4 regions of the Streptomyces diastaticus subsp. diastaticus genome follow, and region 2 is predicted to be linked to each of the others. Evidence: riboswitches for the same ligand, from Rfam matches in the RefSeq annotation. Region 2 holds a riboswitch; each other region holds the start of a gene.
What was found. Region 2 has a riboswitch for cobalamin ahead of Sdia_RS22240 (ABC transporter substrate-binding protein). Riboswitches for the same ligand answer to the same signal wherever they lie in the genome.
Positions count from the first base shown of each region.

Region 1: linked by a shared signal. The riboswitch ahead of Sdia_RS06555 (ABC transporter substrate-binding protein) and the one ahead of Sdia_RS22240 (ABC transporter substrate-binding protein) in region 2 are both predicted to bind cobalamin.
Region 3: linked by a shared signal. The riboswitch ahead of Sdia_RS12120 (cobalamin biosynthesis protein) and the one ahead of Sdia_RS22240 (ABC transporter substrate-binding protein) in region 2 are both predicted to bind cobalamin.
Region 4: linked by a shared signal. The riboswitch ahead of metE (5-methyltetrahydropteroyltriglutamate--homocysteine S-methyltransferase) and the one ahead of Sdia_RS22240 (ABC transporter substrate-binding protein) in region 2 are both predicted to bind cobalamin.

Region 1 covers NZ_BLLN01000002.1:1,081,311-1,086,343, forward strand. The annotation lists gene Sdia_RS06540 (SpoIIE family protein phosphatase) at 1-1,046, shown strand, start outside; gene Sdia_RS06545 (SAM-dependent methyltransferase) at 1,127-1,936, shown strand; gene Sdia_RS06550 (IclR family transcriptional regulator) at 1,968-2,729, opposite strand; cobalamin riboswitch at 2,925-3,071, shown strand; gene Sdia_RS06555 (ABC transporter substrate-binding protein) at 3,107-4,114, shown strand; gene Sdia_RS06560 (FecCD family ABC transporter permease) at 4,121-5,033, shown strand, end outside.
Region 2 covers NZ_BLLN01000005.1:1,073,440-1,078,472, reverse strand. The annotation lists gene Sdia_RS22250 (ABC transporter ATP-binding protein) at 1-739, opposite strand, end outside; gene Sdia_RS22245 (FecCD family ABC transporter permease) at 736-1,794, opposite strand; gene Sdia_RS22240 (ABC transporter substrate-binding protein) at 1,791-2,843, opposite strand; cobalamin riboswitch at 2,903-3,094, opposite strand; gene Sdia_RS22235 (MMPL family transporter) at 3,154-5,033, opposite strand, start outside.
Region 3 covers NZ_BLLN01000003.1:829,128-834,160, reverse strand. The annotation lists gene Sdia_RS12135 (class II aldolase/adducin family protein) at 1-93, opposite strand, end outside; gene Sdia_RS12130 (inorganic phosphate transporter) at 406-1,725, shown strand; gene Sdia_RS12125 (hypothetical protein) at 1,757-1,975, shown strand; cobalamin riboswitch at 2,157-2,281, shown strand; gene Sdia_RS12120 (cobalamin biosynthesis protein) at 2,407-3,393, shown strand; gene Sdia_RS12115 (cobyric acid synthase) at 3,390-4,958, shown strand.
Region 4 covers NZ_BLLN01000005.1:1,275,321-1,280,353, reverse strand. The annotation lists gene Sdia_RS23055 (pectate lyase-like domain-containing protein) at 1-250, opposite strand, end outside; gene Sdia_RS23050 (FAD-dependent oxidoreductase) at 706-1,863, shown strand; gene Sdia_RS23045 (hypothetical protein) at 2,031-2,279, opposite strand; cobalamin riboswitch at 2,442-2,660, shown strand; gene metE (5-methyltetrahydropteroyltriglutamate--homocysteine S-methyltransferase) at 2,826-5,033, shown strand, end outside.

The DNA of each region.
Region 1 (5,033 bases), on a different contig from region 2:
AGCCGGACTTCCTGCTGGGGCCGGTCGCGCGACGGGCGATGCGCGAGCAGCGGGCACGGCTGCTGACCTTCCCTTCGGGGCGGCCCCCCGAGACGGGCATCTCACCCGCCTCCAGCCGGTGGCTGCGGGAGGCCGGGGCGACGAGTGTGGCCCTGCTGCCCGTCGTGGTGGCCGGGCGGACGGTCGCGCTGGCCACCACGGCGACCTGCCGGGGCAACCCGCCCGCGGACGAGGGCGATCTCGGGCTGTTGCAGGACGTTTTCCAGCAGATGAGCGGGCCCCTGCGGCGGACGATGGAGTTGCAGAGCGCCCGTGACACGGCCCTCACGCTCCAGCAGTCCTTCCTCGCCGCCCCGCCGCTCGTCGACGGCCTCGTCAGCACGGCGCTCTACCACCCGGCCGACTCGGACGCGGAGGTCGGCGGGGACTGGTACGACGCCGTCAAGCTCTCGGACGGCGCACTCGCCCTGACCATCGGCGACATCGCGGGCCACGACGTGGACGCGGCCACCACCATGGGGCGCGTCAACAGCATGTTGCGCGCCCTCGCCTACGACAGCGGCCCGGCCGTCAGCCCCGCCCTCACCCTGGACCGCCTCGACCGGGTCGTGCAGGCGCTCGACAGTCCGTCGATGATCACGGCGGTCCACGCGATCCTGCGCCGGGAGACGGAGCACCTCTGGCGCGTCACCCTGTCCAACGCCGGCCACCCCCCGCCCCTGCTGATCCCCGCCGGGCAGCCGGCCCGGTACCTGCACAACCCGGCGGGCGCGGACCCGCCGCTCTGCGTCGCCGACGGCCTTCCCCGCTCCGACCAGGAGACGGAGCTGCGGGAGGGCGACGTCATGGTGTTCTACACCGACGGGCTGGTGGAGACCCCGGGCACCGACATCGGTCACAACCTCCGGCGCCTGCGCGAACGGACCGACGAACTGGCCGGCCGGGGGGCCTCCCTGCCCGCCCTGGTCCGCGGACTGCTGCCGCCGGTGCAGAATCGCCTGGACGACATCGCCGTCATCGCGCTGCAAGCACGGGCGGACCGGTGACGCCCGCACCGCGCACATGGCCGGTGGCCGGTGCGGACAGACAGGAGAAGACGACTTCCCTTGAGTGAAAGAGACGCCGCATGAACGCCCCGCAGCCACGCCCGAGCGGTCTCGCGACCTCACGAGCCCACTCCGCCCGCGTCTACGACTACATCCTGGGCGGCAAGGACCACTACCCGCCGGACGTCGAGGCGGGGGACGCGATGTGCCGTCACTGGCCCGCCCTCCCCGTCCACATGCTGGAGAACCGGCGCTTCATGCACCGCGCGGCCCGCCACCTCGCCGAGGACCACGGCATACGCCAGTTCCTCGACGTCGGGACCGGCCTGCCGACCTCTCCCAACCTGCACGAGGTGGTGCAGGAGGTCGCCCCCGAGTCGCACGTCGTCTACGTCGACAACGACCCCATCGTCCTGGCCCACGCCCGCGCGCTGCTGCGCAGCGCACCCGAGGGCGCCACCGCCTACGTGGACGCCGACATGCACGACCCCGACGCGATCCTGGGCAGCCCCGAGTTCCGCGAACTCATCGACCTGGACCGGCCGGTCGGCCTGCTGGTCATCGGCATCCTGCACTTCATCCTGCCCCCGGACGACCGGCGCCTGATCCAGCGGCTGCTGGACCCGCTGCCCTCCGGCAGCTACCTGGCGATGACCATCGGCACCGCCGACTTCGCCCCCGAGGAGGTCAACCGGGTCGCCCAGGAGTACCGGCAGCAGGGCATGCCCATGGAACTCCGCGACCTCGCCACCGCCACCTCGTTCTTCGACGGCATGGACCTGCTGGAACCAGGAGTCACCCAGGTCCACGAGTGGCGCCCCGGGCCCGAGCAGGAAGGCATCGAGGGCCGCGACATCGCCATGTACGGGGCGGTCGCCAGGAAGCGCTGACACCGTCCCGCCGTCGGGGCGGCCGCCCGGCTCAGCCGCCCGGCGCCCGCCCCGACACCGCCGAAGTCAGCCGGGCCGCCGCCCGCGCCAGGGCGTCCCGCACGCCGTCGGTGCCGTGCGGGGCGTAGTGGCGCCGCCAGGTGGTGGAGAGGGCGGCGACCGGATGGCCGTGGTGGTCGAAGACGGCCGCGCCGAGGGAGCGCAGCCCCTCCGAGACCAGCTCGGTCTCCTCGGACCAGCCGCGCCGCCGGTCGGCGGCGAGCAGGCCGAGGAGCTCGGCGAGCGAGCGCGGACCCCGGCCGGTGCGGGTGATCAGGTCCCCGGGGCGCGGATACAGGGCGCGGACCTGCGCCTCGGGGAGGTGGGCGAGGATCGCCCGGCCGCTGGCGGTCAGGTGCGCGGGCAGCCGGACGCCGATGTCGGTGACGAGGGCGGTGTCGGCCGCGCGTCCGCGCGGCGGGCGTTCCTTCAGCAGGTAGACGGTCTCGGCGCCGTAGACCACCCCGAGGTGCACGGTCTGCCCGAGCCGTCCCGCGAGCCGCCGCACCACCGGCTGGGCCAGCCGCTCCAGCGGCTCGTGCCGCAGGTAGGCCGACCCGATCTCGAACGCCGCCACCCCGAGCCCGTACGCCCGCTCCCCGGGCAGGTAGGTCACGAACCCGCGCTCCGCCAGCACCGTGAGGATGTGGTACGCCGACGACCTCGGCATCCCCAGTTCCCGTGCGAGCGTGGCCGCCCGCACCGGCCCGGTCCGCCCGGCGAGGTGCAGCAGGATGTCGAGTGCGCGCCCCACGGCGGGGGAGGTGCTGGACGTGGGCGCGGGGGAGCCGGGGTGGGGCGGCAACGGGGCCTCCGGGGCTGGACGGTCGGGGACCAGCATGGCCGCCGCCGGGCCGGAGCGCACGGAGGGTCCGGGCGGCGGCCCCCCGTCCCGCCCTCCCCGGTGTGAGCACCGTCTCCCCGGCTCGCCCCGGAACCTCCGCCCCCCGCGTGACAGAATCGCGGCGTTCACCCAGGCGGCGGAGGACAGGAAGCCGGTGCGAATCCGGCGCGGTCCCGCCACGGTGACCAGGCCCGGCGCGGCGACGCGCGCGGGCCCGGGAGTCCGACACTGACCCGCCGCCTTTCGCACTACCAGGGGACGCGGTCATCCCCCGGAGAGGCACGGTCATGTCCGGACCCCGTCGCGCCCCGCGCGCGCTCGCCGCCACGGCGGCCCTCCTCCTCCCGCTCACCGCCTGCGGCGCCGCCGACGGCGGCCGGACCGGGGCGAAGGGCGGCCAGGACGCCCAAGGCGGCGAGGGCTTCCCGTACACCGTCACCAACTGCGGGGTGAAGACCACCTTCGAGAAGGCGCCCGAGCGGGCCGTGACGATGAATCAGCACGTCACCGAGGTCATGCTCGCCCTCGGCTTGGAGGACCGGATGGCGGGCACCGCCTTCCTGGACGACGAGATCCTCCCCGAGTACCGCGCGGCCTACGACCGGATCGAGGTCGTCGCCGACGCGTACCCCTCCTACGAGAAGCTGATCGCCGCCTCACCCGACTTCGTCTACGGCGGCTACGCCAGCGCCTTCGACAAGGGCGCGGGGCGCGAGCGCGCCGCCCTGGCCGAGGACGGTGTCCCCACCCGCCTCAACGTCGAGGGCTGCACCGACGGACCCGTGGGCGTCAAGGAGCTGCGCAAGGAACTGCGCGAGGTGGCCCGGACGTTCGGCGTGCCCCAGCGCGCCGAGAAGCTGATAGCCGAGCAGGAGGAGCAGCTCGCGGCCACCGCCGAACGCCTCAAGGGCGCCGAGAAGCCCGCCGTCTTCGTCTTCGACAGCGGCGACAGCTCGGCCTTCACGGCCGGCGGCCACGGCATCGGCAACGACCTCATCAGCCGGGCCGGCGGCCGCAACGTCTTCGCCGACCTCGACAAGTCCTTCGGCGACGTCTCCTGGGAGAAGGTCGTCGAGCGCAAGCCCGAGGTCGTCGTCATCTACGACTACGGCGGCACCCCCGTCGCCGCCAAGAAGAAGCAGCTCCTGAACGACCCGGCGCTCAAGGACGTGCCCGCGATCAAGAACGAGCGGTTCGCCGTCCTGCCGCTCTCCTCCGCCGTACTCGGCCCGCGCGTCCCCGACGCCGTGGACGAGCTGGCGGACCAGCTCCACCCCGACCGCGCCGCCGAGTAGGGGGCCGTGGTGACCGCCCCCGCGGGCACCCCGGCGGCGGCCGAGCCCCGCCGCCGGGCCCTGTCGTACCCCGCCGTCCTCGCCCTGCTCGCCGGTCTGCTGCTGGCCGCCGGCCTCGCCGGGCTCGCCCTCGGCTCCGTCCGCGTCCCGCCCGGCGAGGTGCTGGCCGCGCTCACCGGGAGCGAGCCGACGCCGCTCGCGCCGGTCATCCGGAACGTGCGGCTGCCGCGCGTGCTGCTCGCCGTCGTCGTCGGCGCGGGCCTCGCCGTCGCCGGTACGGTCCTCCAGGCGCTGGTCCGCAACCCGCTGGCCGACCCGTTCCTGCTCGGCGCCTCCTCGGGGGCCTCCACGGGGGCGGTACTGGTCATCGTCGCGGGTATCGGCACCGGACTGCTCGGCACCGTCGCCCTGCCCGTCGCCGCCTTCGCCGGCTCGATGGGCGCGCTGGTCGCCGTCTACGCGATGGCCCGGCGCGGCGGCACCATGACGACCGGCCGGCTGATCCTCGCCGGGGTCGCGGTGCAGTACATCCTCTCCGCGCTGACCAGCCTCGCCCTGGTGCTCTCCAGCCAGGCCGAGCACGCCCGGGCCATTCTCTTCTGGACCCTCGGCGGTCTCGGCGGCGCCCGCTGGGACAGCCTGTTCCTCCCGGCCGCCGTCCTGGTCGCGGGCACCGGCCTGCTGCTCGCCCTGTCCCGGCCGCTCGACCTGCTCCTCGCCGGGGAGGAGGGCGCCACCGTCCTCGGCCTGGACACCCACCGGTTCCGCGCCGCCGCCTTCGTCCTCGCCTCCCTGGTGGTCGGCGTGCTGGTCGCGGTGAGCGGCGCGATCGGCTTCATCGGCCTGATGGTGCCGCACGCCGCCCGGCTGCTGGTCGGTGCCGGGCACCGCCGGCTGCTGCCGGTCACCGCGCTCGGCG
Region 2 (5,033 bases):
CCCGGACCCCGTACACCTCCTCGATCAGCCCCTCGGTGAGCACCTCCCGGGGAGACCCGGACGCCACGGCGCGCCCCGCGCGCAACACCACGACCTCCTCGCAGAACATCGCCGCGAGATTGAGGTCGTGCAACGCCACCACGCAGGTCACGGGCAGCCCCGCCACCAGCGACAGCAACTCCAGCTGGTGCTGGACGTCCAGGTGGTTGGTCGGCTCGTCCAGCAGCAGGTGGCGCGGTTCCTGGGCCAGCGCCCGGGCGATCTGCGCCCGCTGCCGCTCCCCGCCGGAGAGCGTGTGCCAGAGCCGGCCGGCGAGGGGCGTCAGCCCGGTCCGCTCCAGGGCCGCCCGGACCGCCTCCCGGTCGGCGGGCCCCGGCGCCGCCCAGGCCCTGCGGTGCGGCACACGCCCGAGCCCGACCACGTCGCGGACGGTCAGGTCGGTGTCGGTCGCCGCGTGCTGCCCGACCACGGCGAGCCGCCGGGCCGTCTCGCGGCGGCCCAGTTCGGCCGGGGTGGAGCCGTCCACGGTGACGGTGCCGGCGGACGGCGCCAGCAGCCCTGCCAGCAGCCGCAGCAGGGTCGACTTGCCGGAGCCGTTGGGCCCGATGAGCCCGACCGTGCTTGCGGCGCGCGCCTGGAGCGTGACGCCGTCCAGGATGAGCCGCCCGCCCGCCGACCGCGAGACCCGTTCCGCGCGGAGCGCCGGCCGGCCGGCCGGGCAGGTGGCACGGCCGGTCACGCGGGCCTCCGGGTGCGGTACATGATGAGGACGAAGGCGGGCACGCCGATCAGCGAGGTGACCACGCCGACCGGGATCTCCTGCGGCGCCAGCACGGTCCTGGCCAGGGTGTCCACCCAGACCAGGAAGACGGCGCCGCTCAGCGCCGCCACCGGCAGCAGCCGCCCGTGCAGGGTGCCGGTCAGGGCGCGGGCGGCGTGCGGCAGCACCAGCCCGACGAAACCGATCGCTCCGGCGGCGCTGACCAGCGCGGCGGTGAGCAGCGCGGTGACGGTCAGCAGGACCAGCCGGGTCCGCGCCACCGGGACGCCGAGGGAGGCGGCGCTCTCCGTTCCGAAGGCGAAGGCGTCGAGCTGGTTGGCCCGTGCCCCGCACACCACCAGCGCCGCCGCCAGCACGGCCAGGCAGGCCCAGACGTCGGTCCAGGTGGCGCCGGAGAGGCTGCCGAGCAGCCAGAAGAGGATGCCCCGGGTCTGTTCGGCGTCGGCGGCGAACATCACGACGAACGAGGTGAGCGCGGAGAAGAGCTGCATACCCGCCACTCCGGAGAGCACCACCCGGTCGGTGGTGCCGCCGAGGCTGTGGCTGAGCAGCAGCACGAGACCGAAGGAGACGAGGGCGCCGACGAAGGCGCCGGTGGAGACCGACAGCGCGCCGCCGCCGAGCCCGAGGACGACCACGGCGACCGCGCCGGTGGAGGCGCCGGAGGAGACGCCGAGGACGAACGGGTCGGCCAGCGGGTTGCGCAGCAGCGACTGCATGACCACGCCGCAGAGCGCGAGCCCGGCCCCGCAGACGGCGGCCAGCACGGTACGCGGCAAGCGCAGTTCCCAGACGATGCCCTCACGGATGGGCGTCAGCCCGCTCTCCCGGCCGCCGAGGCGGGAGGCGACGACGGCCCACACGTCGGGGACGGAGACGCGGGCGGGACCGATGGTGATGGCGACCGAGACGGAGGCCAGCAGCAGGACGAGAGCCGACAGACCGAGCGTCCACGCCCCCGGCCGCCGCGCCCGCCCGGGCCCCGTGCCGGGGCGCGCGGCGGTGACGGTCACTTCGCCAGCCCGAACTCACGCAGCTTGGCGGCGACTTCCTCGATGCCGTCGACGGTGCGGATCGAGGGGTTCAGCGCCGCCCCGCTCACCTGTACGTACCGCTTCCTCTTCACCGCCGTCATGGTGCGAGTGGCCGGGTGGGACTCCAGGAAGGCGATCTTCCTGGCGGCGCTCTCCGCCGTCTGCGACTTGCGGGTGAGGTCGCCGATGACCAGCACGTCGGGGTCGCGGTCGGCGACGGTCTCCCAGTTGATCTGCGGCCACTCGTCCTTGGTGTCGTCGAAGACGTTCTTCCCGCCGACGGCCTCGGTGATGATGCCGGGCGCACCGCAGCAGCCGCCCATGTACGGCGCCTCGGCGTTGGCGAACCAGTAGAGGAGGGTGGGCCGTTCGTCCTCGGGAGCCTTCCTGGTGCTCAGCCCGTCAGTGGCCTTCCGGGCCCGCCGGCCGAGGTCGGCGACGAGCTTCTCACCACGTTCCTCGACGCCGAAGACCTTCGCCAGGTCGGTGACCTCGCCGTGGATGTCGGCCAGGGAGAGCGGATCGGTCCGCGCGCCGTCCCCGTCACCGGAGTTGGTCTTGGCGCAGTCGGCGGGCGAGACGTAGGTGCCCACACCGAGGTCCTCGAACGCCTCGCGGGTGGCGACGCCGCCCTTGCCGAGGGTCGACTCGAAGGAGGCGGTGACGAAGTCCGGTTCCTCGTCGAGGACCTTCTCGAACGAGGGGTTGTTGTCGGCGAGCCGCTTGACCTTGGCGTTGTCCTTCGCCAGGTGCGGCAGGACCGGGTCGGTCCAGGTAGCGGTGCCCGCCATCCGGTCGGCGAGACCGAGCGAGAGCAGGATCTCGGTGGAGTCCTGGTTGAGCGAGACGGCTCGCCGCGGCGGCTGCTCGACGGTCACGGTGCGGCCGCAGTTCTCCAGCGTGGCCGCCCCGGCCTCCTTCGCCTCGGCGGCGGGTTCGGAGCCCTGGCCCCCGCAGGCGGTGAGCAGCAGGCCGAGGGCGGTGCAGGAGGCGGCGAGGGAGATCCGGCGGAAGGGCGCAACAAGCACGGGGGTACGGCTTTCGTGTCGAGGCTCGGTCGCGAAGCCTGGCGTACAGGAACCCCGCCCGAAGGGGCGGAGGGCCAGCAGGTCTTCGGACTCGGGGTCGTGCGGACGGCGCGCCTTCCCGGGGGATGCCCCAGTGGCGTACTGCGCCGCCCGTCGCCCTCACCGCTGCGCGTCAGTTCCGGGTTCGCACCGGATTCCCTGACCCGTTCGCATCGAGATGCGCGGGTACGACTGGCGTGCGAAAGCTAGCACGGCGGGCCTCCCGGTCCCTGGGGTGGGGGGAGGCCCGCCGTGCCCGTACGGCCTGCGGTCATGCCGGGGTGCGGTCGTCCTCGGTGGCGTCCCGCGCCGGCTCGGCCCGGCGGCTGAGCGCGCCCGGCCACCAGGAGGCGGGGCCGATGTCGCGGACCAGGGCGGGGACCAGCAGGGAGCGCACGACCAGGGTGTCGAGCAGCACGCCGAAGGCGACGATGAAGGCGATCTGGACGAGGAAGGCCAGCGGGATCACCCCGAGGGCCGCGAAGGTGGCCGCCAGGACCACACCGGCCGAGGTGATGACTCCGCCGGTGGTGGTCAGGCCCCGCCGTACGCCCTCGCGGGTGCCGTGCAGCGCGGTCTCCTCGCGGACCCGGGACATCAGGAAGATGTTGTAGTCGACGCCGAGGGCGACCAGGAAGACGAATCCGTAGAGCGGGACGGAGGCGTCCGTCCCGGTGAAGCCGAAGACGTGGGTGAAGACCAGCGAGGCGATGCCGAGGGTGGCGGCGAAGTTCAGTGCCACGGTGAGCACCAGCAGCAGCGGCGTCACCAGCGAGCGGAGCAGCGCGATCAGGATGACGAGGATGATGGCCAGCACCACCGGCATGATCAGGTTCCGGTCGGCCTCGGCGGTGCGCTGGGTGTCGTACTGCTGCGCGGTGTAGCCGCCGACCACCGCGTCGGCGCCGTCCACCGCGTGTACGGCGGTCCGCAGCCGGGCCACGGTCTCCTTGGCGGCGTCGCTGTCCGCGCCGTCCTGGAGGGTGGCGTCGATCCGCACCCGGCCGTCCACGACGCGCGGTTCGCCGCCGCCGGGCCGTCCCGACTCGGTGACCGGGGCGACCGAGGCGACGCCCTCGGTCTTCTCGGCGGCCGCGACCACCTCGTCCACCCGGCCGGCGTCGGCGATGACGACGGCCGGGTTGCCGGCGCCGCCCGGGAAGTGACGGCTCAGCGTCTCCTGGGCGGAGACCGACGGTGCGTCGTTGACGAAGATCTCGTCGAGCGGGACGCCCCGGCTGCTCAGCGTCGGGGCGAAGGCCGCGCACGCCACGAGGGCGGCCAGGGTGATCGCCCAGACCTTGCGCGGCGTCCTGTCGACCCGGTCGGCGACCCGCTGCCACAGACGGTGGCTGCCACCGGTGCCGGTGACCTTGGGCCGGGCCGGCCAGTAGGCGGCCCGGCCGAGCAGGACCAGAGCGGCGGGCAGGAAGGTGAGCGCGCTGAGGACCGAGCAGACGATGCCGATGGCCCCGACGGGTCCGAGGGCCCGGTTGTTGGTGAGGTCGCTGAGGAGAAGTGCCAGCAGGCCGAGCGCGACGGTGGCGGCGCTGGCGGTGATCGGTCCGAACGACTGCCGCCAGGCCAGCCGCATCGCGGTGAACCGGTCGCCGTGCAGGCTCAGTTCCTCCCGGAACCGGGCGGTGAGCAGCAGCGCGTAGTCGGTGGCGGCACCGATCACCAGGATCGACAGGATGCCCTGCACCTGCCCGTCGACCCGGACCACGTCCCGCTCGGCCAGGGCGTACACCACCGCGCAGGCGAGTCCGAGGGCGAGGACCGCGCCGAAGATGATGACGAGCGGCAGCAGCACGCTGCGGTAGACCACCAGCAGGATCAGCAGTACCGCGATCAGCGCGACCCCCAGCAGCAGGCCGTCGATCCCGGCGAAGGCGTCGGAGAGGTCGGCCTGGCTGGCGGCGGGTCCGGCGACGGCCACCTCGGTGCCCGGCACCTTCCCGGCGGCCTCCTTGATGTCGTCCAGCACCGGCTGGAGCTCGTCCAGGTCGGTGCGGAGCGGGACGACTCCTTCGAGCGCCCGGCCGTCCTTCGAGGCGAGGGCGGGGGAGGGGCGCCCGGCGGTGAAGCCTGCGTCGGCGAGGGAGGCGAGCGTGCCGGTGGCGGCCTCGCGGGCGCCGGCCGGCAGCCGCC
Region 3 (5,033 bases), on a different contig from region 2:
GGCCGTCTCCAGCAGGTCGTGCCAGGCGCGGGCGACCGTCCGGTCCTCCAGGAGCCGCCAGGCGCGGCCGGGGTGCGCGAAGTTCTTCTCCATGGCGGGGCATCCTGCCATCGGCGGCGTGTGCGCCGGGCGCGCGCGACCGGTTCCGCTCCGGCGCCCCGCGTCTCCCGGGCCCGGTGCGACCTACCTCACATCCAGAGCCGCGGGCGCCGGGCCGCAACCTCTGGTTCCGGGCCGGCGGGGGTGCTCCGGGCCGCTCTCCCAAGGGGCTGGGGCGGGGCCGGGAGCGGGGCGGCCGGGGGGACTCCGTTTCGGGTCACCACCTTGCCCGCCCCAGTTCATCTTCCGTTCACTCAACGCCCCTACGTTCAACGAGCCAACGACGTCCCACAGAAGTCCGGGTAAATGGAACACATCACGCTTCTCCTCGGGATCGTGATCGTGACCGCTCTCGTGTTCGACTTCACGAACGGTTTCCACGACACAGCCAACGCGATGGCCACCACCATCTCGACCGGCGCGATGAGGCCCAAGGCCGCGGTGGCGATGTCCGCCGTCCTCAACCTCGTCGGCGCGTTCCTCTCCGTGGAGGTCGCCAAGACGATCTCCGGCGGACTCATCAACGAGGACGGGCTGAAGACGGAGGTCATCTTCGCCGCCCTCGTAGGCGCCATTCTGTGGAATCTTCTGACCTGGCTCGTCGGCCTGCCGTCGAGCTCCTCGCACGCACTGTTCGGCGGCCTCATCGGCGCCGCGGTGATGTCCGCGGGCTGGTCCTCCGTCAACGGCGGCACCGTCGTCACCAAGGTGCTGCTGCCCGCCCTCGCCGCGCCGATCGTCGCCGGCCTCGCCGCGATGCTCGCCACCCGGCTCACCTTCCGGATCAACCGGAACGTGGACGAGAAGTCCACCGCCAAGGGCTACCGCGCCGGGCAGATCGCCTCGGCCGGCCTGGTCTCGCTGGCGCACGGCACCAACGACGCCCAGAAGACGATGGGTGTCATCACCCTCGCCCTGGTCACCGGCGGTGTCCTCGCGCCCGGCTCCAACCCCCCGCTGTGGGTCATCGTCTCCGCCGGTGTCGCCATCGCGCTCGGCACCTACCTGGGCGGCTGGCGCATCATCCGGACCATGGGCAAGGGCCTGACCGACCTCACCCCGCCGCAGGGCTTCGCCGCCCAGACCAGCGCCGCGACGGTCATCCTCGCCTCCTCCCACCTGGGTTTCTCCCTCTCCACCACCCAGTCCTGCTCCGGCGCCGTGATGGGCGCGGGCCTCGGCCGCAAGGGCGGCGTGGTCCGCTGGTCGACCGCCACCCGGATGTTCGTGGCCTGGGGTCTGACCCTGCCGGCCGCCGCCCTCGTCGGCGCGGCCGCCGAACTCCTCACCAAGCAGGGCGACTGGGGCGTCGCCGCCACCGCGGTCCTGCTGGTCGGCGGGTCCTTCGCGATCTGGCTCCGCTCGCGCCGCTCCCCCGTCACCCACGACAACGTCAACGACGTCGAGCCGGTCCAGGACGAGCCCGCGGGCGTCGTCACGCAGGCCATGGCCTCCGTCGCCCCGCCGCCCACCGGCGCGGCCGTCGCCTCCGACGGGGCCACCGTGCCGGCCTCCGGCGACCGGGACGACGACGGTCCCGCGGGCGGCTCCCCGCTCCCCTCGATCCCGGCCCAGCCGGGCCACCCCTCCGCCGCCGCGGAACCCGCCCGGCCGGCGCGGGTCTGACCCGGCCTCGCGTACGTAAGGACTCCTCACCATGGACATCGACTGGGCAGCTCTCGGCTCCGTCTTCGGCGTGAGCCTCGTGGTCACCGTCGCGCTCGTCGGCTTCTTCACCCTCGGCATCGTGGGCCTCTCCAAGAGCGCGAGCGGCGCGCAGGGCGGGTCCGGCGCCGCGGCCAAGGCCGGCGGTTACCTCTGCTTCGCGCTCTGCGCGGCGGCGGTCGCCTACGGGATCTACGTCATCGTGGTCTGAGGGCCACCACCCGCCGGCGAAGGGCGGGCCGGACGCACGGCGTCCGGCCCGCCCTTCGCCGTCCTGGGTGCGTACACCCCGGCTGTGGGCCTCCACACACTCTTCCTCGCAGGTCAACGGCGAGTTGACTGGTGTTCCGGGGCCGTGGTGGACTGCCGGGGCCGAAACACGGAGGCAGCAGAGGAAGCCGGTGCGAATCCGGCGCGGTCCCGCCACTGTCACCGGGGAGCGGCATCTCCGCCGAGCGCCACGGCCCGAAAGGGCTGGAAGGCCAGGGGGTGCCGCCGATCCGGAAGCCAGGAGACTCTCGCCCCCGGTCACGTCGAACCAGGGCGCGGACCCTGAGTGAGGACACACCGCCATGCGTGGCTGCCCGTCGCCGCCCCCTTGCCCACTCCCCCGGTACGCCGAGCGCCGAACGGGCTGAGCCCGTGGACCGGGCCGACCGCGTCTTCGCGTACGGCGCCACCGCCGGGCTGCTGGCCGACGCCCTCCTCGCCGATCCCCGCCGGGGCCACCCCGTGGCCCTCTTCGGCCGGGCCGCCTCCGCCGTCGAGCGGCGCCTGTTCCACGACCACCGGGGCTGGGGCGCGCTGCACACCGCCCTGTGCGCCGGGGGCGCCACCGCGGTAGCCGCACTGGCCGCCCGCGCTGTGCGCCCCCACCCGCGCGCGGCCGTCGCGCTGACCGCCGCCACCACCTGGGCGGTGGTCGGCGGCACCTCGCTGGTGCGTGAGGCCCGGCTGATCGGAGCCGCGCTGGAGGCCGGTGACGTGGCCGGGGCCAGGCGGCTGCTGCCCCGGCTCTGCGGGCGCGACCCCGAGGCGCTGGACGCGGACGCGCTGGCCCGGGCCGTGGTGGAGTCGGTCGCCGAGAACACCTCCGACGCGGTGGTCGGCGCCCTGGTCTGGGGCGCGGTGGCCGGCGTGCCGGGTCTGGCCGGCTTCCGCGCCGTCAACACGCTGGACGCCATGGTCGGCCACAAGTCCCCCCGGCTGCGCCGGTTCGGGTGGGCCTCGGCCCGGCTCGACGACGCCGTCGGGTACCCGGGCGCCCGGCTGACCGCGGCCCTCGCCGTCCTCGCCGGGCCCGACCCGCGCGGCGCCCTGCGCGCCTGGCGCGCCGACGCGCACCGCCACCCCAGCCCCAACGCGGGCCCGGTCGAGGCGGCGTTCGCCGGGGCGCTCGGCGTACGCCTCGGCGGCACCCTCGCCTACGGCGGGCGGACCGAGCACCGGCCGGTGCTGGGCACGGCGGGCCGCGCCGTGCGGCCCGGTGACGTCGAGCGGGCCGCCCGGCTCTCCCGGCGGGTCGGCGCGCTGGCGCTGGTCGCGGGGGCGGGCGCGCGGCTGGCGGCCGGAGCGATACGCGGGCGCGCACGGCGCGCGACGACAGGACAGGGAGGGGCAGGGGCATGAGCGGCGGGTTGCTGATCGCGGGGACCACCTCGGACGCCGGGAAGAGCGTGCTGACGGCCGGCGTCTGCCGGTGGCTGGCGCGGCGCGGGATGAAGGTGGCGCCGTTCAAGGGGCAGAACATGTCCCTGAACTCGTTCGTCACGCGGGAGGGCGCGGAGATCGGCCGGGCCCAGGCGATGCAGGCGCAGGCGGCCCGCGTCGAGCCGACGGCGCTGATGAATCCGGTACTGCTCAAGCCCGGTGGCGACCGCTCCAGCCAGGTGGTGCTGCTCGGCAGGCCGGTCGGGGAGCTGAGCGCCCGGGGCTTCTTCGGCTCGGTGCCCCCCGGCGAAGCGGCCCGGGCGGTGGCGGGCGGCCGCCGGGAGGCGCTGCTGGAGCCGGTGCTGGACTGCCTGGCGCGGCTGCGTGCCACCCACGACGTGGTGGTCTGCGAGGGTGCGGGCAGTCCGGCCGAGATCAATCTGCGCCGGACCGACATCGTCAACATGGGCGTGGCCCGGGCGGCGAGGCTGCCGGTGCTGGTCGTCGGCGACATCGACCGGGGCGGCGTCTTCGCCTCGTTCTTCGGCACCACGGCGCTGCTGGCCCCCGAGGACCAGGCGCTGGTCGCCGGGTACGTCGTCAACAAGTTCCGCGGCGACGCCGAACTCCTGAAGCCCGGCATCGACATGCTGCGCGGCCTCACCGGCCGCCACACCTTCGGTGTCCTGCCGTACGCCGAGGGGCTCGGCATCGACGAGGAGGACGGGCTGCGCGTCTCGCTGCGCGGCGCGGTCCGCGAGTCGGTGGTGGCGCCGCCGGTCGGTGAGGACGTGCTGCGGGTCGCGGTCTGCGCGGTGCCGCTGATGTCCAACTTCACCGACGTGGACGCGCTGGCCGCGGAACCGGGGGTCGTGGTGCGGTTCGTGGACCGGCCCGAGGAGCTGGCCGACGCCGACCTGGTGGTGGTCCCCGGCACCCGGGGCACGGTCCGCGCGCTGGCCTGGCTGCGCGAGCGGGGTCTCGCCGACGCGCTGCTGCGGCGGGTCGCCGAGGGGCGTCCGGTGCTCGGCGTCTGCGGCGGCTACCAACTGCTCGGGGAGCGGATCGAGGACGAGGTGGAGTCCCGGGCGGGCACCGTCGAGGGGCTCGGCGTGCTGCCGGTCCGGGTGCGGTTCGCGGCGGAGAAGACGCTGGCCCGGCCGAGCGGTTCGGCGTTGGGCGAGCCCGCCGAGGGGTACGAGATCCACCACGGCGTCGCCGAGGTGCTGGGCGGCGAGCCGGTCTTCACCGACGCCGGCGGGCGGGCCCTGGACGGCTGCCGGGTGGGCGCGGTCTGGGGCACCCACTGGCACGGCTCGCTGGAGAGCGACGGCTACCGCAGGGCGTTCCTCACCGAGGTGGCCCGGGCGGCGGGCCGCCGGTTCGTCCCCGCCCCCGACACCTCCTTCGGCCGGCTCCGCGAGGAGCAGCTCGACCGGCTCGGCGACCTGATCGAGGAGCACGCCGACACCGATGCCCTGCTGCGCCTGATCGAGCGGGGCGCCCCTCCCGGCCTGCCGTTCCTGCCGCCGGGCGCGCCGTGAGCCGCCCGTCCGTACGTCCCGGCCCCGCGTCCCCCGTCCGCCGTGCCCGCGCCGCCGCCGTGCGGTGCGGGGTCC
Region 4 (5,033 bases), 200 kb from region 2:
TGCCCTGGATGTCCGGCGTCGACGGGTCGAAGACGTGGACGTTGGGGCCGAGGTCGCCGCCGCCCTCGACGGGGCCGGCCGTGCTCTGCGCGGCGGGTGCGGGCGCCGCCTGCGAGGAGGTGGCGGGAAGCATGACCAGCGTCGTCGCGGCGAGGGCGCCGGCGAGCAGCGCCGCGGCGGTTCTGCGGCGCCGGGTCCCGGGACGTGGTCCGCCGTCCGGGTGTGGGGGTCCGAAGGGGGTGGTGGGCATGTCGGCTCTCCTGAGCTGTCGAAGTGGGGGGAGGGCAGGAGCGAGTGACCACAGGGAAAGGCGGGAGAGCGCCTGAGAGCGCTCTCCATGGGGGGTGATGGTTCTCCCGGAAACCTGAGGCGTCAAGAGTTGTCGCAAGACGTGAAGGAAGTGCGGCCGTGGCGTCAGGAAGTGAAGGGGCGTGGCGCGCCGGGCCCGCGAGGGAGCGTGCGACCCCTGGCCTCCGCTTTTCCCGTGGAGCGGTGCACGGCGGCCCTGAGGCGCGGGTGGGCGCTCCGGCGGCGCCTTCGCGACGTGAGGATCGTGTTCGTGTCGCACCTGTTCGTGTCGTACTTGTTCGCGACGAACGCGTTCGTTACGGTGGAGTCGTGACGACGGCCCCCAGGGATTCAGCTCTCCCGCCCCGGCCGCCGCGCTCTCCCCGCCCCGTGCCCGCGAGCCCCCAAGGAGTCACCGTGACCACCGCCCCCATACCCGAGCACCACCCCCTCCTCGTCGTCGGCGCCGGGCTCGGCGGGCTCACCCTCGCCCGCGTCCTGGCCCTGCACGGCGTGGGCTGCACCGTCCTCGACCGCGACGCCGACCGCGACGCCCGCTCCCAGGGCGGCATGCTCGACCTGCACGAGGACACCGCCCAGGCGGCCTTGCGCGAGGCCGGGCTGTACGAGGGGTTCCGCCGCCTGGTGCAGCCCGGCGGTGAGGCCACGCGCGTCCTGGACCGGCACGCCACCGTCCACCACGCCGACGACGCCGAGGGGGGCCGGCCCGAGGTCCACCGCGCGGCCCTGCGCGACCTGCTGCTCGACGCGCTGCCCGCCGGAACGGTCCGCTGGGGCGCCCAGGTCACCGCCGCCACCCCGCTCGGAGGCGGCCGCCACGAGGTCCGCCTCGCCGACGGCACCACTCTCACCACCGACCTCCTCGTCGGCGCCGACGGAGCCTGGTCGCGCGTGCGCCCCCTGGTCTCGGACGCCGCCCCGGCCTACACGGGCGTCAGCTTCGTCGAGGCCGACCTGACCGACGCCGACCGCCGCCATCCCCGTGCCGCCGCCCTCGTCGGCTCCGGCCTGCTCTTCGCCCTCGACCAGGGCAAGGGCCTCCTCGCCCACCGCGAACCGGGCGCCCGCCTGCACACCTACGTCGCCCTGCGCTGCCCCGCCGAGCTGCTGGACTCCCTCGGCCTCGCCGACCGGGCCGCCGCCCGCCGCCGGGTGCTCGCCCACTTCGACGGCTGGGACGAGGGCCTGCGCTCCCTCCTCGCCGACGGCGACGGCCCGCTCGTCGCCCGTCCCGTCCACGCCCTGCCCGTCGGCCACCGCTGGGAGCGCGCTCCCGGCGTCACCCTGCTCGGCGACGCCGCCCACCTCATGTCCCCGTTCGCCGGGGAGGGCGCCAACCTCGCCATGCTCGACGGCGCCGAACTCGCCGCGGCTCTGCTGGCCCGTCCGCAGGACCCCGAGCGCGCCCTCGCCACGTACGAGGCGGCCCTCTTCCCCCGCGGCGAGCGCGCCGCCCGCGAGTCGGCCGAGAGCCTGGAGCTGTGCTTCGGCCCGGACGCGGCCCGGCGGCTGGCGGCGATGATGAGCGGGGGGTGGCAGGACGGGGCGGCGTGACGGCCGGCCGCGGCAGCAAGTGCACCACCCTGCGCAAGGGCGCGTACCTGTACCACCGGACCTCGGGCCTCCAGGCCTGGAAGGAAACGGTCACCTGCTGACCGTCGCCACCCGCTCGCGCCGAGGGGCGCCCCGTCGCCGGGGTGCCCTCGTCACGTGTTCAGGGCTCAGGGCAGCGGCAGCTCGCGCACCATCAGCTCCGAGAGGTGGAACGTCCGGGCCCGCTCCGGCGCCTCGTCCAGGTGCTTACGCCACCACTCGCGGCCCTCCGTGCCGGGGGCACCGTAGGCGAACCCCGCCACCTCGTCCCCGTCGCGGGCGATCACGCAGGAGAACCCCGGGTGCCCGCCCCAGTGGTCCACGAACCACGGGAACCGCTGCCGGAACTCCTCGTCCTCGGTCACCCCGGAGTACACGTTCCGCTGGGTGTCGATGAGGATCTGCCGGATCTGCGGCAGGTCGTCACGTCCCGGGCGGCTCGCCCCGCTGGTGCCCCGGGAGGAGATGCGGGAACGCCTGCAGCGCCCCCGCGTCCCGCCATGTGAACACCCACCCCCGCGAGGCCCCCGCCCCCGGCTAGGCTGCCCCGTGCAGCTGGTTCGCCCCGTCCGCCAGACGGGGCGTCGCAAGAGGGAACCCGGTGGGAATCCGGGACTGCCCCGCAGCGGTGAGTGGGAACGAACGCCGTCATACGCACTGGGTCCGGGGAACGGGTCCGGGAAGCGACGGCCAGTAGGTGTCCGCCTTCGGCGGACGTGCCCGCGAGTCCGAAGACCTGCCCGTTGCCCGCACGCGACATCCGTGTGCGGACATCCCGGTGACCTCGTGGGCGGGTCGGAGGAGCACAGAGCGGACGGACGGGCGCGCCCCCGGGGCGCGGACCCCCGCCGTCCGGTCCGTCGTCCCTTCGCGCTCGCGTCCCGTGGCCGGGATGCAGGAGACGTCTCGCGAAGGAGAGTTCCGTGACAGCGAAGTCCGCGGCCGCGGCAGCACGGCCGACCGTGTACGGCTACCCCCGCCAGGGACAGCACCGGGAACTGAAGAAGGCGGTCGAGGGCTACTGGAAGGGCCGCGTCACCGCCGGCGCCCTCCAGGAGACGGCGACCGGGCTGCGCCGGGCCAACTGGGCCCAGCTCGCCGGGGCCGGCATCGACGAGGTGCCCACCGGCGACTTCTCGTACTACGACCACGTCCTCGACACCAGCGTCATGGTCGGCGCCGTCCCCGCGCGCCACCGGGCCGCCGTCGACGCCGACCCGCTCGACGGGTACTTCGCCATGGCGCGCGGCACCCAGGAGGTCGCGCCGCTGGAGATGACCAAGTGGTTCGACACCAACTACCACTACCTGGTGCCCGAGCTGGGCCCGGACACCGTCTTCAGCGCCGACTCCGCCAAGCAGGTCGCCGAGCTGACCGAGGCCCTCACGCTCGGCCACACCGCCCGCCCGGTCCTCGTCGGCCCCGTCACCTACCTCCTGCTCGCCAAGCCCGCCCCCGGGGTCGCCGCCGGCTTCGAGCCGCTGACCCTGCTCGACCGGCTGCTCCCGGTCTACGCCGAGGTCCTGGCCGACCTGCGGGCCGCCGGCGCGGCGTGGGCGCAGCTCGACGAGCCCGCCCTCGCCCAGGACCGCACCCCGGCCGAGCTGAACGCGGCCGCCCGCGCCTACCGCGACCTCGGCGCCCTCACCGACCGGCCCAGGCTGCTGGTCGCCTCGTACTTCGACCGGCTCGGCGAGGCGCTGCCGGTGCTGGCCAAGGCGCCGGTCGAGGGGCTGGCGCTGGACTTCACCGAGGCCGCCGCCGCCAACCTCGACGACCTCGCCGCCGTCGGCGGCCTGCCCGGCAAGCGGCTCGTCGCCGGTGTCGTCGACGGCCGCAACATCTGGATCAACGACCTCGAGAAGTCCCTGGCCACCCTCGCCACCCTGCTCGGTCTCGCCGACCGCGTCGACGTGGCCGCCTCCTGCTCCCTGCTGCACGTTCCGCTCGACACCGCGCCGGAACGCGACATCGACCCGCGGGTCCTGCGCTGGCTCGCCTTCGCCCGGCAGAAGACCGCCGAGGTCGCGACCCTCGCCACGGGCCTCGCCCACGGCACCGGCGCCATCGCCGCCGAGATCGCCGCCAACCGCGCCGACCTCGCCTCCCGCGCGAACTCCCCGCTCACCCGGGACCCGGCCGTCCGCGCCCGGACCGCCGCCGTCACCGGGGCCGACGCCCGCCGGTCCCAGCCGTACCCGCAGCGGGCCGCGGCCCAGCGGGAGCGGCTCGGGCTGCCGCTGCTGCCGACCACCACCGTCGGCTCGTTCCCGCAGACCGGCGAGGTCCGCGCGGCCCGCGCCGACCTGCGCGCGGGCCGGATCGACACGGCCGGGTACGAGGAGCGCATCGCCGCCGAGATCGCCGAGGTGATCGCCTTCCAAGAGAAGGCCGGGATCGACGTCCTGGTGCACGGCGAGGCCGAGCGCAACGACATGGTCCAGTACTTCGCCGAACAGCTCACCGGCTACCTCGCCACCCGGCACGGCTGGGTCCAGTCGTACGGCACGCGGTACGTCCGCCCCCCGGTCCTCGCCGGGGACGTTTCCCGTCCCGCGCCGATGACGGTGCGCTGGACGGCGTACGCCCAGTCGCTCACCGGCCGGCCGGTCAAGGGGATGCTGACCGGGCCCGTCACCATGCTGGCCTGGTCCTTCGTCCGGGACGACCAGCCGCTCGGGGAGACCGCCGCGCAGGTCGCCCTCGCCCTGCGCGACGAGGTCGCCGACCTGGAGGCGGCCGGTACCCCGGTCATCCAGGTCGACGAGCCGGCGCTGCGCGAGACCCTGCCGCTGCGCGCCGCCGGACGGCCCGCCTACCTCCGGTGGGCCACCCGGGCCTTCCGCCTCACCACGGGCGGGGTGGCACCGGGCACCCAGATCCACACCCACATGTGCTACGCGGAGTTCGGCGACATCGTGCAGGCCATCGACGACCTCGACGCCGATGTCATCAGCCTGGAGGCGGCCCGCTCCCACATGCGGGTCGCGCACGAACTGGCCGCCCACGGCTATCCGCGTGAGGCGGGCCCCGGCGTCTACGACATCCACTCGCCGCGCGTCCCCGACGCCGAGGAGGCCGCCGCCCTGCTCCGCGAAGGCCTGGCGGCCATCCCCGCCGAACGCCTCTGG